3 regions of the Streptomyces sp. NBC_01217 genome follow, and region 1 is predicted to be linked to each of the others. Evidence: riboswitches for the same ligand, from Rfam matches in the RefSeq annotation. Region 1 holds a riboswitch; each other region holds the start of a gene.

What was found. A riboswitch is a leader RNA that binds a small molecule or an ion and turns the genes downstream of it on or off. The one in region 1 is predicted to bind cyclic di-AMP.
Region 2: another riboswitch for cyclic di-AMP. It lies ahead of OG507_RS36960 (M23 family metallopeptidase); the one in region 1 lies ahead of OG507_RS02540 (transglycosylase SLT domain-containing protein).
Region 3: another riboswitch for cyclic di-AMP. It lies ahead of OG507_RS21915 (M23 family metallopeptidase); the one in region 1 lies ahead of OG507_RS02540 (transglycosylase SLT domain-containing protein).

Annotation. Positions count from the first base shown of each region.
Region 1 covers NZ_CP108538.1:623,079-627,598, reverse strand. The annotation lists gene OG507_RS02550 (DUF305 domain-containing protein) at 1-87, shown strand, start outside; gene OG507_RS02545 (ATP-binding cassette domain-containing protein) at 172-1,845, opposite strand; cyclic di-AMP (ydaO/yuaA leader) riboswitch at 2,555-2,742, shown strand; gene OG507_RS02540 (transglycosylase SLT domain-containing protein) at 2,745-3,515, shown strand; gene OG507_RS02535 (DUF2461 family protein) at 3,652-4,302, opposite strand; gene OG507_RS02530 (hypothetical protein) at 4,385-4,520, opposite strand, start outside.
Region 2 covers NZ_CP108538.1:8,282,230-8,286,749, forward strand. The annotation lists gene OG507_RS36950 (tyrosine-protein phosphatase) at 1-248, opposite strand, end outside; gene OG507_RS36955 (alpha-galactosidase) at 462-2,567, shown strand; cyclic di-AMP (ydaO/yuaA leader) riboswitch at 2,855-3,011, shown strand; gene OG507_RS36960 (M23 family metallopeptidase) at 3,015-3,896, shown strand; gene OG507_RS36965 (SGNH/GDSL hydrolase family protein) at 4,084-4,520, shown strand, end outside.
Region 3 covers NZ_CP108538.1:4,916,821-4,921,340, forward strand. The annotation lists gene OG507_RS21900 (SPFH domain-containing protein) at 1-777, shown strand, start outside; tRNA gene OG507_RS21905 (tRNA-Met) at 896-969, shown strand; gene OG507_RS21910 (PP2C family protein-serine/threonine phosphatase) at 1,204-2,367, shown strand; cyclic di-AMP (ydaO/yuaA leader) riboswitch at 2,708-2,860, shown strand; gene OG507_RS21915 (M23 family metallopeptidase) at 2,872-4,119, shown strand; gene OG507_RS21920 (aldo/keto reductase) at 4,320-4,520, shown strand, end outside.

The DNA.
Region 1 (4,520 bases):
GCCGACGCGAAGAAGCTCGCCGGTGCTGTCATCACGGCACAGACCGCCGAGATCGAGCAGATGAACAAGATCATCGCCAGGCTCTGACCCGGCAGGGGTGCGGGCCTCCGGCCTGCCGGAGGCCCGCACCCCACTCGCGTACGTCATGCCGTACGCGCCCGGCCATCGGGGTTACGCGTCGGCTCGGCCCGCTTCCGGTGCTGAGAGCAGGTCGCTCACCTCCTCCGCGGTGGTGTCCCGGAGCTCCTCCGCCAGGAGCAGCCAGCGCGTGATGCCGACCGATTCGAGGAACGGCAGGTCGTGACCGGCGATCACCAGCGCCCCTTCGTACGACTTCAGTGCGCTGGTCAGCCGGCGCACGCCGGCGATGTCGAGGTTGTTGGTCGGCTCGTCCAGCATCAGCAGCTGCGGGGCCGGTGCGGCGAGCATCGTCGCCGCGAGCGCGGCCCGGAAGCGCTCTCCGCCCGAGAGGGTGCCCGCCGGCTGTTCCGCCCGCTTCCCCTGGAACAGGAAGCGTGCGAGCTGGGCGCGGATGTGGTTGTCGGTGACCCCGGGGGCCATGCGTGCCACGTTCGCCGCGACGCTCAGCTCGTCGTCCAGCACATCCAGCCGCTGGGGAAGGAACCGCAGCGGTACGAACGTCCTGGCCTCGCCGGACAGCGGAGCCAGCTCGCCGGTGAGGGTGCGCAGCAGCGTCGTCTTGCCCGCGCCGTTGCGCCCGACGAGCGCGATCCGCTCGGGCCCGTGCACATGCAGGCTGCCCTTGCGCAGCCTGCCGAATCGGGGGCGCAGTTCGTTCAGGGTCAGCACGGTGCGGCCGGCGGGAACGGCGGTGTGGGGCAGGCTCACACGGATCTCGGCATCGTCGTGGATGGCTTCCGCGGCCTCTTCGCGACGCTCGCGCGCCTCGTTGAGCCGGTCCTCCTGGACGCCGCGGAGCTTGCCCGCCGACTCCTGCGCGGACCGCTTGCGGGCACCGGCGAGGATCTTCGGGAGCCGTCGCTCGGCCTCGATCTTCCTGCCGTGCCGCTGGCGGCGAGCCAGCTTGACCTGGGTCTCCTCCAGCTCGCGCTTCTGTCGGCGTTCGTCGGCAGAAGCGGCCCGCAGCATCCGCCCTGCGGTCTCCTGTTCGTCGGCCAGAGCCTCTTCGTAGGCTGACCAGCCGCCTCCGTACCAGCTCACGGAGCCGGAGCGCAGTTCGGCGATGCGGTCCACGCGCTCCAGCAGTTCCAGGTCGTGGCTGACGACGACGAGGACACCGGAGCGCCAGGAGTCGACGGCCTCGTAGAGCCTGCGGCGGGCGAATACATCGAGGTTGTTGGTCGGTTCGTCCAGCAGGAGCACGTCGGGACGCTCCAGCAGCAGCGCGGCCAGGCGCAGCAGGACGGTTTCCCCGCCGGACATCCGGCCCACGGTGCGGTCCAGTTCGACGTTGCCGAGTCCGAGCGACCCGAGGGTCGCGAGTGCTCGTTCCTCGACGTCCCAGTCGTCGCCGATCGTCTCGAAGTGCTTCTCGTCCACATCGCCGGATTCGATGGCGCGCAGCGCGCCGCGCCGCTCGGCGATGCCCAGGGCCTCGTCCACAGGCAGTGTCGTGTCGAGGGTGACGTTCTGAGGGAGGTGGGCGAGGCTGCCGCCGACGGCCACCGAGCCCTGGGAAGGGCGCAGTCGGCCGGCCAGCAAACGCAGCAGCGTGGACTTGCCCGCGCCGTTGCTGCCGACGAGCCCGGTGCGGCCCCGGCCGACGGTGAGGGAGAGCCCGTCGAAGACGGTCGTGCCGTCCGGCCACTGGAAGGACAGGCCGGAGCAGGTGAGGGAGGCGCTGGGGGTGGTGGATGTCGCCATGGTGGTCCTCGCAGTCGCAAGCGCGGTGAATGGGGGCTTCGTATGCGAGCACCACGCGGCGACCGAACCGTGAGGGAGGTGCGGCGGTCCGAAAGGTCGAGGGACGGCTCATGCACCAAGGTCGCATCCACGCGGGGTCACGGGCAGGACAGAACACTGCTACTGCGTGACGGGCGTACGGCTTCGGCCGTACGGCGCGATGATCGCGAACCTCAGATGCGCAACGTCCACCTCTATCGGAGACAACAGAACCGCTGAAAACGATAGCGACCGGGAGAGCGGACGGCAAAGCCCTTTCGTCGTGCGCGGGGAGTGAGGGGGAGTGCGACGAGCGGGCGCGGCCAGCGGGCCACCCCGGGTGGGCCTGTTCGGTGGCGGTCGGCCCCGAGCACGCGAAGCAGTGGGCAAATGTCCGAGTATGGGCGATTTGCTTGGAAATGATATTTAGGTTAATAAAGGTGTCTATTGGGGCTCTTGTGGCCTTTGAGTTCCACCCGAATTGCACCTTTTATGCACTCAGTGGCGTGAGTCACTTTCGGAGTTCAAGACGGCGCGGTGCGCGGCCCGGTTCCCTTCTGTGTAAAGAAATTTCACTTCTCGATGTGAGGTGGATTACTTCCAATTACCTGATTCGATCTTGCAAATGAATTGTGATCAACAAATAGGGGCTTGTTCCATTCGGTGTTTCTCGCCTACGGTCACGGTCAATCCGGACGGAACGCCGAATCCTGCCGCCGTCCGGCAATCCGACCACTCACGTACGGCAGGAGCGGGGGACCCAGGTAAGCCGCCGACCCGGTATACGGAACGGCTCGGGGTTAAGTCGCATTCCCATGCGGCCAGACATCTCCAGTCTGAACCCGACAGCTCACCTCGTAGGCGACGGAGAGGAATTCGCCATGTCCGCAACGGGTAACCATCGTCGTCGCAAGTCCACTTCGCTGTCTCGCGGTCTCATCGCCGCGACCACGGGCGGAGCCGCTCTCGTGCTGCCGCTGATCGGTGCCGGATTCGCCTCCGCCGCTCCGGCGCAGACCGTCACCGCCGAAAACGCCGCCGTGTCCACCGTCGCCCCCGTCAAGGAAAAGGCCGCGCAGGCGGCCACGCCCACCACCTATTCCGTGGTCGCGGGCGACACCCTTTCCAAGATCGCAAAGGGGTATTCCGTCAGCGGTGGCTGGCAGAAGCTGTACGAGGACAACCGGGCGACCATCGGCGCCAACCCCGCGCTGATACTCCCGGGCATGAAGCTGACCATCGGCGCCAAGGCTGCCGCGGGTGCATCCACCGTGAACGCCGTTGCTGCCCCGGCCACCACCCCGGCCCCGGCCGCGTCGACCGTGAAGTACACGAACGACCTGGACGGCTGGATCAAGGAGTCGCTGGCCGTCATGGCCAAGAACGGCATACCCGGCAGCTACGACAGCATCCACCGCAACATCATGCGCGAGTCCTCGGGCAACCCCCGCGCCATCAACAACTGGGACTCCAACGCCGCCAAGGGCACGCCGTCCAAGGGCCTCCTGCAGGTCATCGACCCCACCTTCAGCGCCTACCACGTGCCCGGTACGTCGATGGACATCTACGACCCGGTAGCCAACATCACCGCGGCGTGCAACTACGCCGCCGACAGGTACGGCTCGATCGACAACGTCTTCGGAGCCTACTGACCTGCAGCAGCACCGATGGCGGTCCAGGACCGACGGGTGCCGAGAGGCCGAACAGGCCCCTCGGAAGCGATCGCACCCGCCGGTCAGGGGCCGCCTTTCGGCTGCTCACCCGTGTGAGCGGCGTGCGGAGGCGACGCTAGACGCCGCGCCGGGCGGAGCCGGGAACGGACACATGGCCGGCGAGCCAGGACAGCAGGGGCTCCAGCTCCTTCGCCGCTTCGAGCACGGCGCCGACCAGCGCCGACGTGTCCTGCGCGCAGTCCCCGCCGAGGGGACGGGCGGCGCGGACCGAGCGGTACCGGAGCAGGTCGGCACGGGGATGACCGGCGTCATGACCGCGTGGCACGCGCTTCATGGTGTCCCCGGTGATCTCGTACCCCCGCTCCTCCAGTGTCCCGATGGCGCGGACCAGCTCGGGGCCACTGCCCTGTGCGGCAACTGCCGCACGGAACAACGGGACCTGCCCGGGATCCGGGTAGCTCCAGCCGCCCCTGATCCGCAGTCCGTCGAGATCGAAACGCAGACCGATCTCGACATTGCGTGCGATCCGGATCACGGCCGCTTGGTGCTGCCACCACCACGGGTCCTTGCGGAATCCCCAGACGGAGAAGTCCTCGTACGCCCCGTCCGCATCGGCCACATCGTTCAGCAGGGCGATCATGGGCTGCCGGACCAGGCGCTCCCGGTCCTTCCGGCGCTTCTCGCGCGCTTCCTGCGAAGGCATGCCCTCCAACCGCAGAAGCAGCTCGAATGCCTGCTCTGTCCAGCCGCTGAATGCTCTGCTCACGCAAGAGATCCTAGCGATCCGCGATGCGAGGGCGGGTTCGCGCCCCAGGCCCTCTCGTCCGCGGGTTCTCACCCCCGGGCCTTCACTCCTGAGCGCCCTCCGTCGGCTGCTCCGGCTGCCGGAGCGGCTTCTGCGCCGGAGGCCTGGGCACCGTGGCCGCTGCCCCCTCCCGGACGGACTGCACCACCGCCTCGTGAAGGCGCCGGCTGTCCTCCTCG
Region 2 (4,520 bases), 7.7 Mb from region 1:
AGGTCCACGTCCAGGCCGTCGAGCCGGTGGTCGGCCGCGTTGCGGAAGTCGAAAACGGTGTGCAGACCGAGACCGCCGAGGAAGGCGGCGTCCTCGGCGGTGGCGTGTGCGAGATGACCACTGCGGAAGAGCCGTCCGTACCGTACCCGCCGGCCGTCCGTGGTGGGCAGCCCGCCCACGTCGCGGAAGTTGCGGACACCCGCCAGCTCGGGTTCCGTCGACGGGATCTGCGGCAGCTGCTGCGTCACAGTGACTCCTGGAGTGTCTGGCGCCGGCGCGAATCGCCGACAAGGCCACTGCCGCGACGATACGACATCGATTCCTCAGGCAATCGTCTCGGCCTTCGTCTGCCGACATTTCCGCGAACCCCCGTGCCCTCGCGGTGAATTCCTTGCAAGGCCGTTGCCCACCCGCCCGGCTGCGGTCGATGATGTGCGGAACTGTTGGAATGTGGGGGTGGAATGATCGAGACGGGTGACAAGGGCCGGACCTGGCTGCTGACCGGGGCGAGCAGCAGCTACGCCCTGCGGCTCACGGGGCGGGACGAGCTGGTCCATCTGCACTGGGGGCCGCGGATCACCCTCGCCGCCGCCCAGGCGCTGGCCGCGGCACCGGAGCCACCCTCCAGGGGCTTCGAGTCCCCGCTCGACGGCCGCGAGGAGTACCCGGTGGAGGGCGGCCCCAGGTTCGTCCGCCCGGCCCTCTCGGTGCGCACGCCGGAAGTCCGCGGCACCGAGTGGGCCTTCGCCGAGGCCGCGGCGGACGGGGACGAACTCCGTATCGGCTTCACCGACTCCGTGCACCGGCTTGCCCTGACCCTGCACTACCGCATGCGCGAGGACTCCGATGTGATCGAGCGCTGGGCCACCGTTGCCCACGCCGGGCCGGACGGCCCGCCGCTGGAACTGCTGCGCGCCGACGCGGCCGCCTGGGCGCTGCCCGCCCGCGACGGCTGGCGGCTGAGCCGGCTGCACGGCCGCTGGGCTGCGGAGTCGCAGCTCGCGCGGGCGGAGCTGACGTACGGCGAGAACGTCATCTCCAGCAGGCGCGGCCACACCGGACATCAGCACCTGCCGTGGGTCGCACTCGATGCCGACGGCGCGGCCACCGAGGACAGCGGCGAGGTGTACGGCTGTGCGCTCGGCTGGTCCGGGTCGTGGCGGATCTGCGTACAGCGGCTCCCCGACGGGCTCGTACAGATCACCGGCGGCGCAGGGCACGACGAATCGGGGCTGCTGCTGCTCGCGCCGGGACAGTCGTACACCACCCCCGTCTTCGCCGGTCTGTGGAGCGCGGAGGGGTTCGGCGGGGCGAGCCGGGCCTGGCACGCCTGGCAGCTGGCCCATGTGATCCCGGACGCACAGCGCCTGCGGCCGGTGCTCTACAACTCCTGGGAGGCGACCGGTTTCGACATCTCGCAGGAGCAGCAGCGCGCCCTAGCCGAGCGCGCCGCCGCGATGGGCGTCGAGCTGTTCGTCGTGGACGACGCCTGGTTCGGGCAGCGGACCAGCGACCGGGCCGGACTCGGCGACTGGACACCGAATCCGGACCGCTTTCCCGGCGGCCTTGAGCCGCTTGCCGACGAAGTGCACGGACTCGGCATGCAGTTCGGTATCTGGGTCGAGCCGGAAATGGTCAATGCCGACAGCGATCTCCATCGTGCACACCCGGACTGGGTGCAGCATTTCCCCGGACGGAGGCGGACCGAGTTCCGCAATCAGCTGGTGCTCAATCTGGCCCGCCCCGATGTGCGGGACCATCTGTGGGAGCAACTGGACGCGCTGCTCTCCAGCGCGCCCATCGACTATGTGAAATGGGACTTCAACCGCAGCTTCACCGACGCGGGCTGGCCGGGCGAGGAGTATCCGCAGAAGCTCTGGATCGAGCATGTGGACGCACTGTACGCACTGATCGACCGGCTCAGGGCCGCGCACCCCTCGGTCGCCTTCGAATCCTGTTCGGGCGGCGGCGGCCGGATCGACCTGGGCATTCTGTCCCGTACGGACCAGGTGTGGACCTCCGACAACACCGATCCGCTCGACCGCCTGACCATCCAGGAGGGCTTCGGCCAGATCCACCCGGCCCGGGTGATGGCGGCCTGGGTCACCGACAGTCCGAATACGCAGCTCAACGACAGGGTCAGTTCGCTGCGCTTCCGCTTCGTGAGCGCGATGGCCGGTGTGCTCGGGGTCGGCGGGGACCTCGCCGAGTGGAGCGATGAGGAGCTGGCCGAGGCGCGGACCTGGGTGGATCTCTATAAGGAGATCCGGCCGGTGGTGCAGCATGGAGCGCTGTACCGGCTGCGCGCCCCGCGCGGTGGACTCGGCGCGGTCCAGTACGTCCACGGTGACGAGACCGTGGTCCTGATGTGGCTGGAGGCGCAGCGATTCGGGGAGCGGCCCCCGGCCCTGAGGCTGCGCGCGCTCGACCCCGCGGCGACGTACACCTGCCTGGACACGGGTGCGGTGCACCACGGTTCGGTACTGCTGCACCAGGGGCTGCACACCGGGCTGAGGGGGGATCTCGACGCGCGGGTGCTGAGGCTCCGGCGTGACCGACAGGCGTGACATGTCCGTAATGTGTGCATTTAGCCCAATGCGCCCTGCTTGTATGGGAGATGGTTGCCCTCTCGTGAGCGGGATCATATCCGTGACGGTGTGTGCTGACGGGGCGGTCGGCTATTCCGTGCGCGGCGCGGAATTTCAAGATCTTTGATCCACGGAGTGTGACCGGAATTCCGCGCCGATTTCCCGCATCGGATTCCGGTGCGGAACCAAAGGCTTGTTATCGCCGTCCCGGCTCGCTTACGGTCACCGTCAATCCGGACGGACCGCCCAATCCTGCCGCCGTCCGGAATTCGCACCCACTGATCGCGTGGCAGGAGCGGGGGAACCAGGTAAGCCGCCGACCGTAGAAATCCGGCCGGCTAGGGGTGAAGTCGCGCTCTGCGCGACCGGGCATCTCCAGCCCGAACCCGACAGCTCACCTCGCAGGCGCCGGAGAGGAAGCAGTTCATGCCCGCATCGGGTAAGCACCGTCGTACGAAGTCCAGCACCATCGCCCGTGGCGTCGCCGTGGCAAGCGCCGGCGGCGCTTGCCTCGCGCTGCCGCTGCTCGGTGCCACCGGCGCCCACGCCGTGGAACAGGCCGCCCCGAAGGCGGCCTCCGCCGCCAAGCACGCCGCCCCGGCCACGCCGGTCGCGCTGAAGCAGGCGGCCACCACGACGTACTCCGTCGTCTCCGGCGACTACCTCTCGAAGATCGCCGCCGACCACAAGGTCGAAGGCGGCTGGCAGAAGCTGTACCAGGACAACCGCGCGGTCGTCGGCGAAGACCCCGGCCTGATCCTCCCGGGCATGAAGCTGACGCTCGGCGCCAAGGCGTCCGGCGACTCCGCGCCGGCCGCCGCTGCTCCGGCAGCTCCGGTCAAGTCCGCCCCGGCCGAGGCCGCGACGGTCACGGAGTCCAAGCCTGCCGCCCCGGCCAGCAGCTCCGACTACGCCCACCCGGTCCCCGGCAACCACACCACCGGCTACCGCGCCTCCGGCTCCAACTGGTCCAGCGGCAGCCACACCGGGATCGACTTCCCCGTCTTCACCGGCACCAGCGTGAAGGCCATCACCTCCGGCACTGTCGTCACCGCCGGCTGGGGCGGTGCGTACGGCAACCAGGTCGTCATCAAGCACGCCGACGGCCGCTACTCGCAGTACGGCCACCTGTCCTCCATCTCCGTCTCCGCGGGCCGGACCGTGAGCACCGGTCAGCAGATCGGCCTCTCCGGCGCCACCGGCAACGTCACCGGACCGCACCTGCACTTCGAGGTCCGCACGGGCCCGGCGTACGGCTCGGACATCGACCCGATCGCCTACCTGGCCTCGCACGGCATCGACGTCTGAGCCGAACGGCCGGGCAGTTGAGCCACACATCATCACCTGAGCAACACCGAAGGGCGGTGCGCGGCGGCGCACCGCCCTTCTGCTTATTCCCCCTTTACCAAAACCTGACCGGGTGGTCTATCTCACCACCCGTCAACCCCTTATTACGGTCGCGTAGGTCACATTCGGCGGTGCAGGATAAGCGTTTGTGGCAGACGATTCGAGAAAAAATCAACGTGGCGTCAACTATCGACATGGCGTCATCGGGTCGTACGCGGCGATTGGCGACAGCTTCACCGAGGGCGTCGGCGACCCCGGCCCGGACGGGACCTTCGTCGGCTGGGCGGACCGTTTCGCGGTATTTCTCGCGGACCAGCTCCCGGACCCCGATGCGGAGACGAGCACCGAAGGCTCCGCCCACGGAAATTTCAGGTACGCCAATCTCGCCGTACGCGGACGCCTCCTCGACCAGATCGTCGAGGAGCAGGTGCCGCGCGCCAAGAAGCTCGCACCCGACCTGGTGAGCTTCTGCGCGGGCGGCAACGACATCATCAGGCCCGGCACCGACCCCGACGACGTGGCCGAGCGCTTCGAGCGCGCGGTCGCCGAGTTGACCGAATCGGTCGGCACCGTGATGGTCACCAC
Region 3 (4,520 bases), 4.3 Mb from region 1:
GAGAAACTCGGCATCGTCGTGGACGCTCTCCAGATCCAGGAGATCGACGACGCCACCGGCTACATCAACAACCTCGCCGCCCCGCACGCGGCCGCCGTCGCCAGCCAGGCCCGGATCGCCCAGGCCAGGGCCGACCAGGAAGCGGCCGAGCGCGAGCAGCAGGCCGCGGCGCTCAAGGCCGAGTACGAACGGGACACCGCGATCAAGCGGGCCGGTTTCCTCGCCGAGACCGAGCAGTACAACGCCTGCGCAGCCCAGGCCGGACCGCTCGCCCAGGCCAGGGCCTCCCAGGAGGTCATCGAGGAGCAGACCGCGCTGGCCGAGCGGCAGGCGGCTCTCGCCGCGCAACGGCTCGAAGCGGAGGTCCGGCGTCCGGCGGACGCCGAGGCGTACCGCCAGCGCACCCTCGCGGAAGCGGCCCGTGACCGGGCGAAGTTCGAGGCCGACGGCAGCGCGTACGCGGAGCGGACCCTCGCCCAGGCGCAGGCCGACGCCAACAGCGTGCGCGCCACCTCGCTGCGCGACGGCAACCAGGAGCTCATCGCGGCCAACCGCATCGTGGAGAACCTGCCCGCCCTGGCCGACGCGGCCGCCCGCGGCATGTCGGGTGCCGACCTCACCGTTCTCAACGGCACCAATGGTGTCAACGAGATGGCGGCGGGTGTCGTCAGCCAGGGACTGGCGATCCTTCACTCCCTCCAGCGCGGCGCGAGCCCGATGAAGCAGGCGGTGGTCGACGGGAAGGCCGCCCCTCCCCGGATCACCGAGACGAACTGAGGGGGAGGGGAAGGAGAGGAGGGAGAGGGAGAGGAGAGGGAGGCGGGGGGCTTCAGGGGTCATGATTCGCTCAGTGGTCATGAGTGCGCCGGACATGCCGTAGAGTTGTGTTTACCGACGCGGGGTGGAGCAGCTCGGTAGCTCGCTGGGCTCATAACCCAGAGGTCGCAGGTTCAAATCCTGTCCCCGCTACTGAAGAATGTCAGACCCGGCACGCACGCAGCGTGCCGGGTCTGATTCATTTCGCGGCCCGGGTCGGTGGGCCCGCGGGTCCATGAACGGGCAGGCCCGGGCGGTGTGTGCGTTGCGCCATACACGTACTCCCATTGGCCGACGAGGAGTCGCCGTGCGGCTCCGCTCCGGCGAGTCTGGGGGTGGGGCGCGGTACCGTCCGCAGCCGCGCGCGTACCGGGCAGGAGACCACAGGTGTGGAAGCGGCTGAAGCGGCGCGGCAGACATGGAGTGGGTGACGTCGCGCGTACCCGGCGGTTCGTCCGCCTGCTGCCCTTCATGATGATCCTCGGCGGACTGGCCTTCGACATCCTCACCCCGCCCGCCTTCACCGCCATTCCGCTGTTCGTGGCGGCACCGCTGATCGCCGCACCGTTCTTCTCGCTGGCCAGCACCATCCTCACCGGCGTCGCCGCGATGGTGGCCGTCGCCGTGCTGCGGGTGTACAACAACTCGTTGCCGCTGATCGTGCCGCTGATCGAGCTGCTCACCGTGGCCACCGTCTCGGTACTCGCCGTCGTGATCAATACGGTCGTGCGGCGCGGCAATCAGCAGCTGGCCTCCGCGCGGGTCATCGCGGAGACCGCCATGCGGGCGGTGCTGCCGAAGCCGTCCGACCGGATCGGCGGGCTGCATGTGGCGGCTCGGTACGAGGCGGCGCAGGCGGACGAGTTCGTCGGCGGCGACCTGTACGCCGTGACGGACACCCCGCAGGGCGTGCGGCTGGTGGTCGGGGACGTACGGGGGAAGGGGCTCGACGCCGTGGAGTCGGTGGCGGTGGTCATCGGGGCGTTCCGGGAGGCCGCCGAGCAGGAGCGTTCGCTGGAGGGCGTGGCGCAGCGGCTGGAGCGGGCGCTGGCGCGGGAGGGGACGCGGCGGGCCGGGCTCGACGAGTTCGAGGGCTTCATCACCGCCGTACTGGCGGAGATCCCGCCCGGGCTGTCCCGGGTGCGGATCGTCAACCGCGGTCACCCCGAGCCGATCCTGCTGCACTCGGACGGGGCGCTGGACGTGCTGGCACCCACGGTGCCCGCGCTGCCACTCGGGATGGATCTGGGGGTGTGGCCCGACCGGACGGACGAATGGGACCTGCCGGCGGGGACGACGCTGCTTCTCTACACCGACGGCCTCTCCGAGGCACGGAACGCCGACGGGGTCTTCTACGACCCTGCGGCCCGGTTGCGCGGGCGGATCTTTCCCGGGCCCGAGGAACTGCTGTCCGCGCTCACCGATGACGTACGGCTGCACACGGGGGGAGAGTCGACCGACGACATGGCGCTGCTCGCGGTCGTACGTCCCGTGGAGGGGCAGCCGGACCGGCGCAGGACCGTGAGGATCGTGGGCCGGGAAGAGACGTGACGGGCGGGGTGGGAGGGGTGCTCGGGCGCCCGCGTGCTTCGTGTGCGCGCAGGTGCTTCGTACGGGACGGTGTCGCCCCGGACGAGGGATGCCACCGTCTGGACGAGGGGTGCCACCGTACGTAACCGAGAGGCGCCGCTCCGCATAACGTTTGACGCAACGTCAGAAAACGGGTAGTGGCTGAGGGCCGATCAACTCGTCCGATTCCAGCCGGTTATGTCCCGTAAAGTCCGGGCCAAAGACGTGAACGATCAGTGGGAACGGCTTGGAATCAGGCCCGTGTGTCTATTAACGTTCGATAACGCAGCGCGGTCGTCCCAGCCGTCGTCAGTGGCGGCACCGTGCGCGAGCGCCGAATTCCGCAAGGGAACCGGGGAACCACCTACATGGGGTGAATCGGACACCTGTGTCTCGTGAGAGGCAGAGGGGCCCGTAGGAGACCTTCCTGCTCCGAACCCGTCAGCTAACCCGGTAGGCGAGAAGGAAGGAAAGGAGTGCGCCCCCGTGGCGTCCAACAAGCCTGCCTCCGAGGCCCCTTCTCGGTTCAACCCCGAGTTCAGTGGCGATTTCGGCGCTGACTTCGGATCCGACTACGGAACCGGAAACGGATCCGACTACGGGACGGGACCCGGTTTCGGTACCGGCTTCGGCTCGGACTACGCGACCACCGGGACGGAAACGGCGTTCGGCGCCGATTACGACACCGAGCAGGGCGGCGCGCTCGCCGGTGAGTTCGGCGGCGACTTCCGCGCCGACGGCAACAGCGAGCCCGACAGAAGCTGGGACGAGTGGAACCCCACCGAGGAGTCCGTACGCCCCGTACGCGGCAAGCACCGCGTCGCCAAGCAGCGCAACGGACTCGCCCGTAGCTCCACGGTGCTCGGGGTCGGCGTCATCGCGGCGGTCGGCGCGGGCGGCATGGCCACCGCGCAGAGCAAGCCGCCGGTCTCCATATCCCTTCCCGACTCCATCGCGGACAACCTTCCCGACGCCAAGTCCCTTCCCGGCGTGGGCTCTCTGTTCACCGGAGAGTCCGAGGCCGACAAGGCCGAGGCGGCCGCGGCTGCCTCCCCGCTCACCACCGCCGGCCTCACCACCGCCGAGACGGAGCAGGGCGCGACGGATGCGGGTGAGGCGCTCCGCGCCCGCATCCTCCAGCAGGCCGAGCAGCAGCAGGACGCCGCCGACGCCGAGGCCAAGGCGGCCCAGGAGAAGGAAGCCGCGGAGGCGGCCGCCGCCGAGGCCAAGAAGCAGCAGGACGCGGCCGAGGCCAAGGCCGCCGCCGAGAAGAAGAAGGCGGAGGAGGCGGCCAGGGCGAAGGCCGAGGCCGAGCGGCTCGCCAAGCTCGCCGCCAGCTACGCCATCCCGACCTCCTCGTACACGATCACCTCGACCTTCGGCCAGGCCGGTTCGATGTGGTCCTCCGGCTACCACACCGGCCTCGACTTCGCGGCGCCGACCGGCACCCCGATCAAGGCCGTACACAGCGGCACCATCAAGTCGGCCGGCTGGTCCGGTTCGTACGGCTACCGCACGGTGCTGGAGCTCGAGGACGGTACGGAGCTGTGGTTCTGCCACCAGTCCTCGATCGACGTCAGCGTCGGCCAGAAGGTCACCACCGGTGACACCATCGGCCGGGTCGGCGCGACCGGCAATGTGACGGGACCGCACCTCCACCTGGAGGTCCACACCCCCGACGGCACGGGCATCGACCCGATGGCCTGGCTGCGCGACAAGGGCCTCACCCCGTGATGACCCCCTCGTGATCCGCATGATGATCTGAGTGATCCGAGCCGGTTCGCCGGCCGCTGAACCCCGGCAGTCCTGACGCTCACCCCCCGACGTCAGGGCTGCCGGTCTGTATGTACGGCGGAGTCACCCGTACGGGGCACAGCCACCCGTACGGCGGGGCGAACGGAATAGCGGTCCCGCCGGGGTTCGTTGATCCACATATGACTTCACTTCGTAAGCTGGGCACTTCCGACCTGCAGGTCTTCCCACTCGCCCTCGGTGGCAACGTCTTCGGCTGGACCGCCGACGAGGCACAGTCGTTCGCCGTGCTGGACGCCTACGCCGCGGCGGGCGGCAACTTCGTCGACACCGCCGACTCCTACTCCGCCTGGATCCCGGGCAACGAGGGCGGTGAGTCGGAG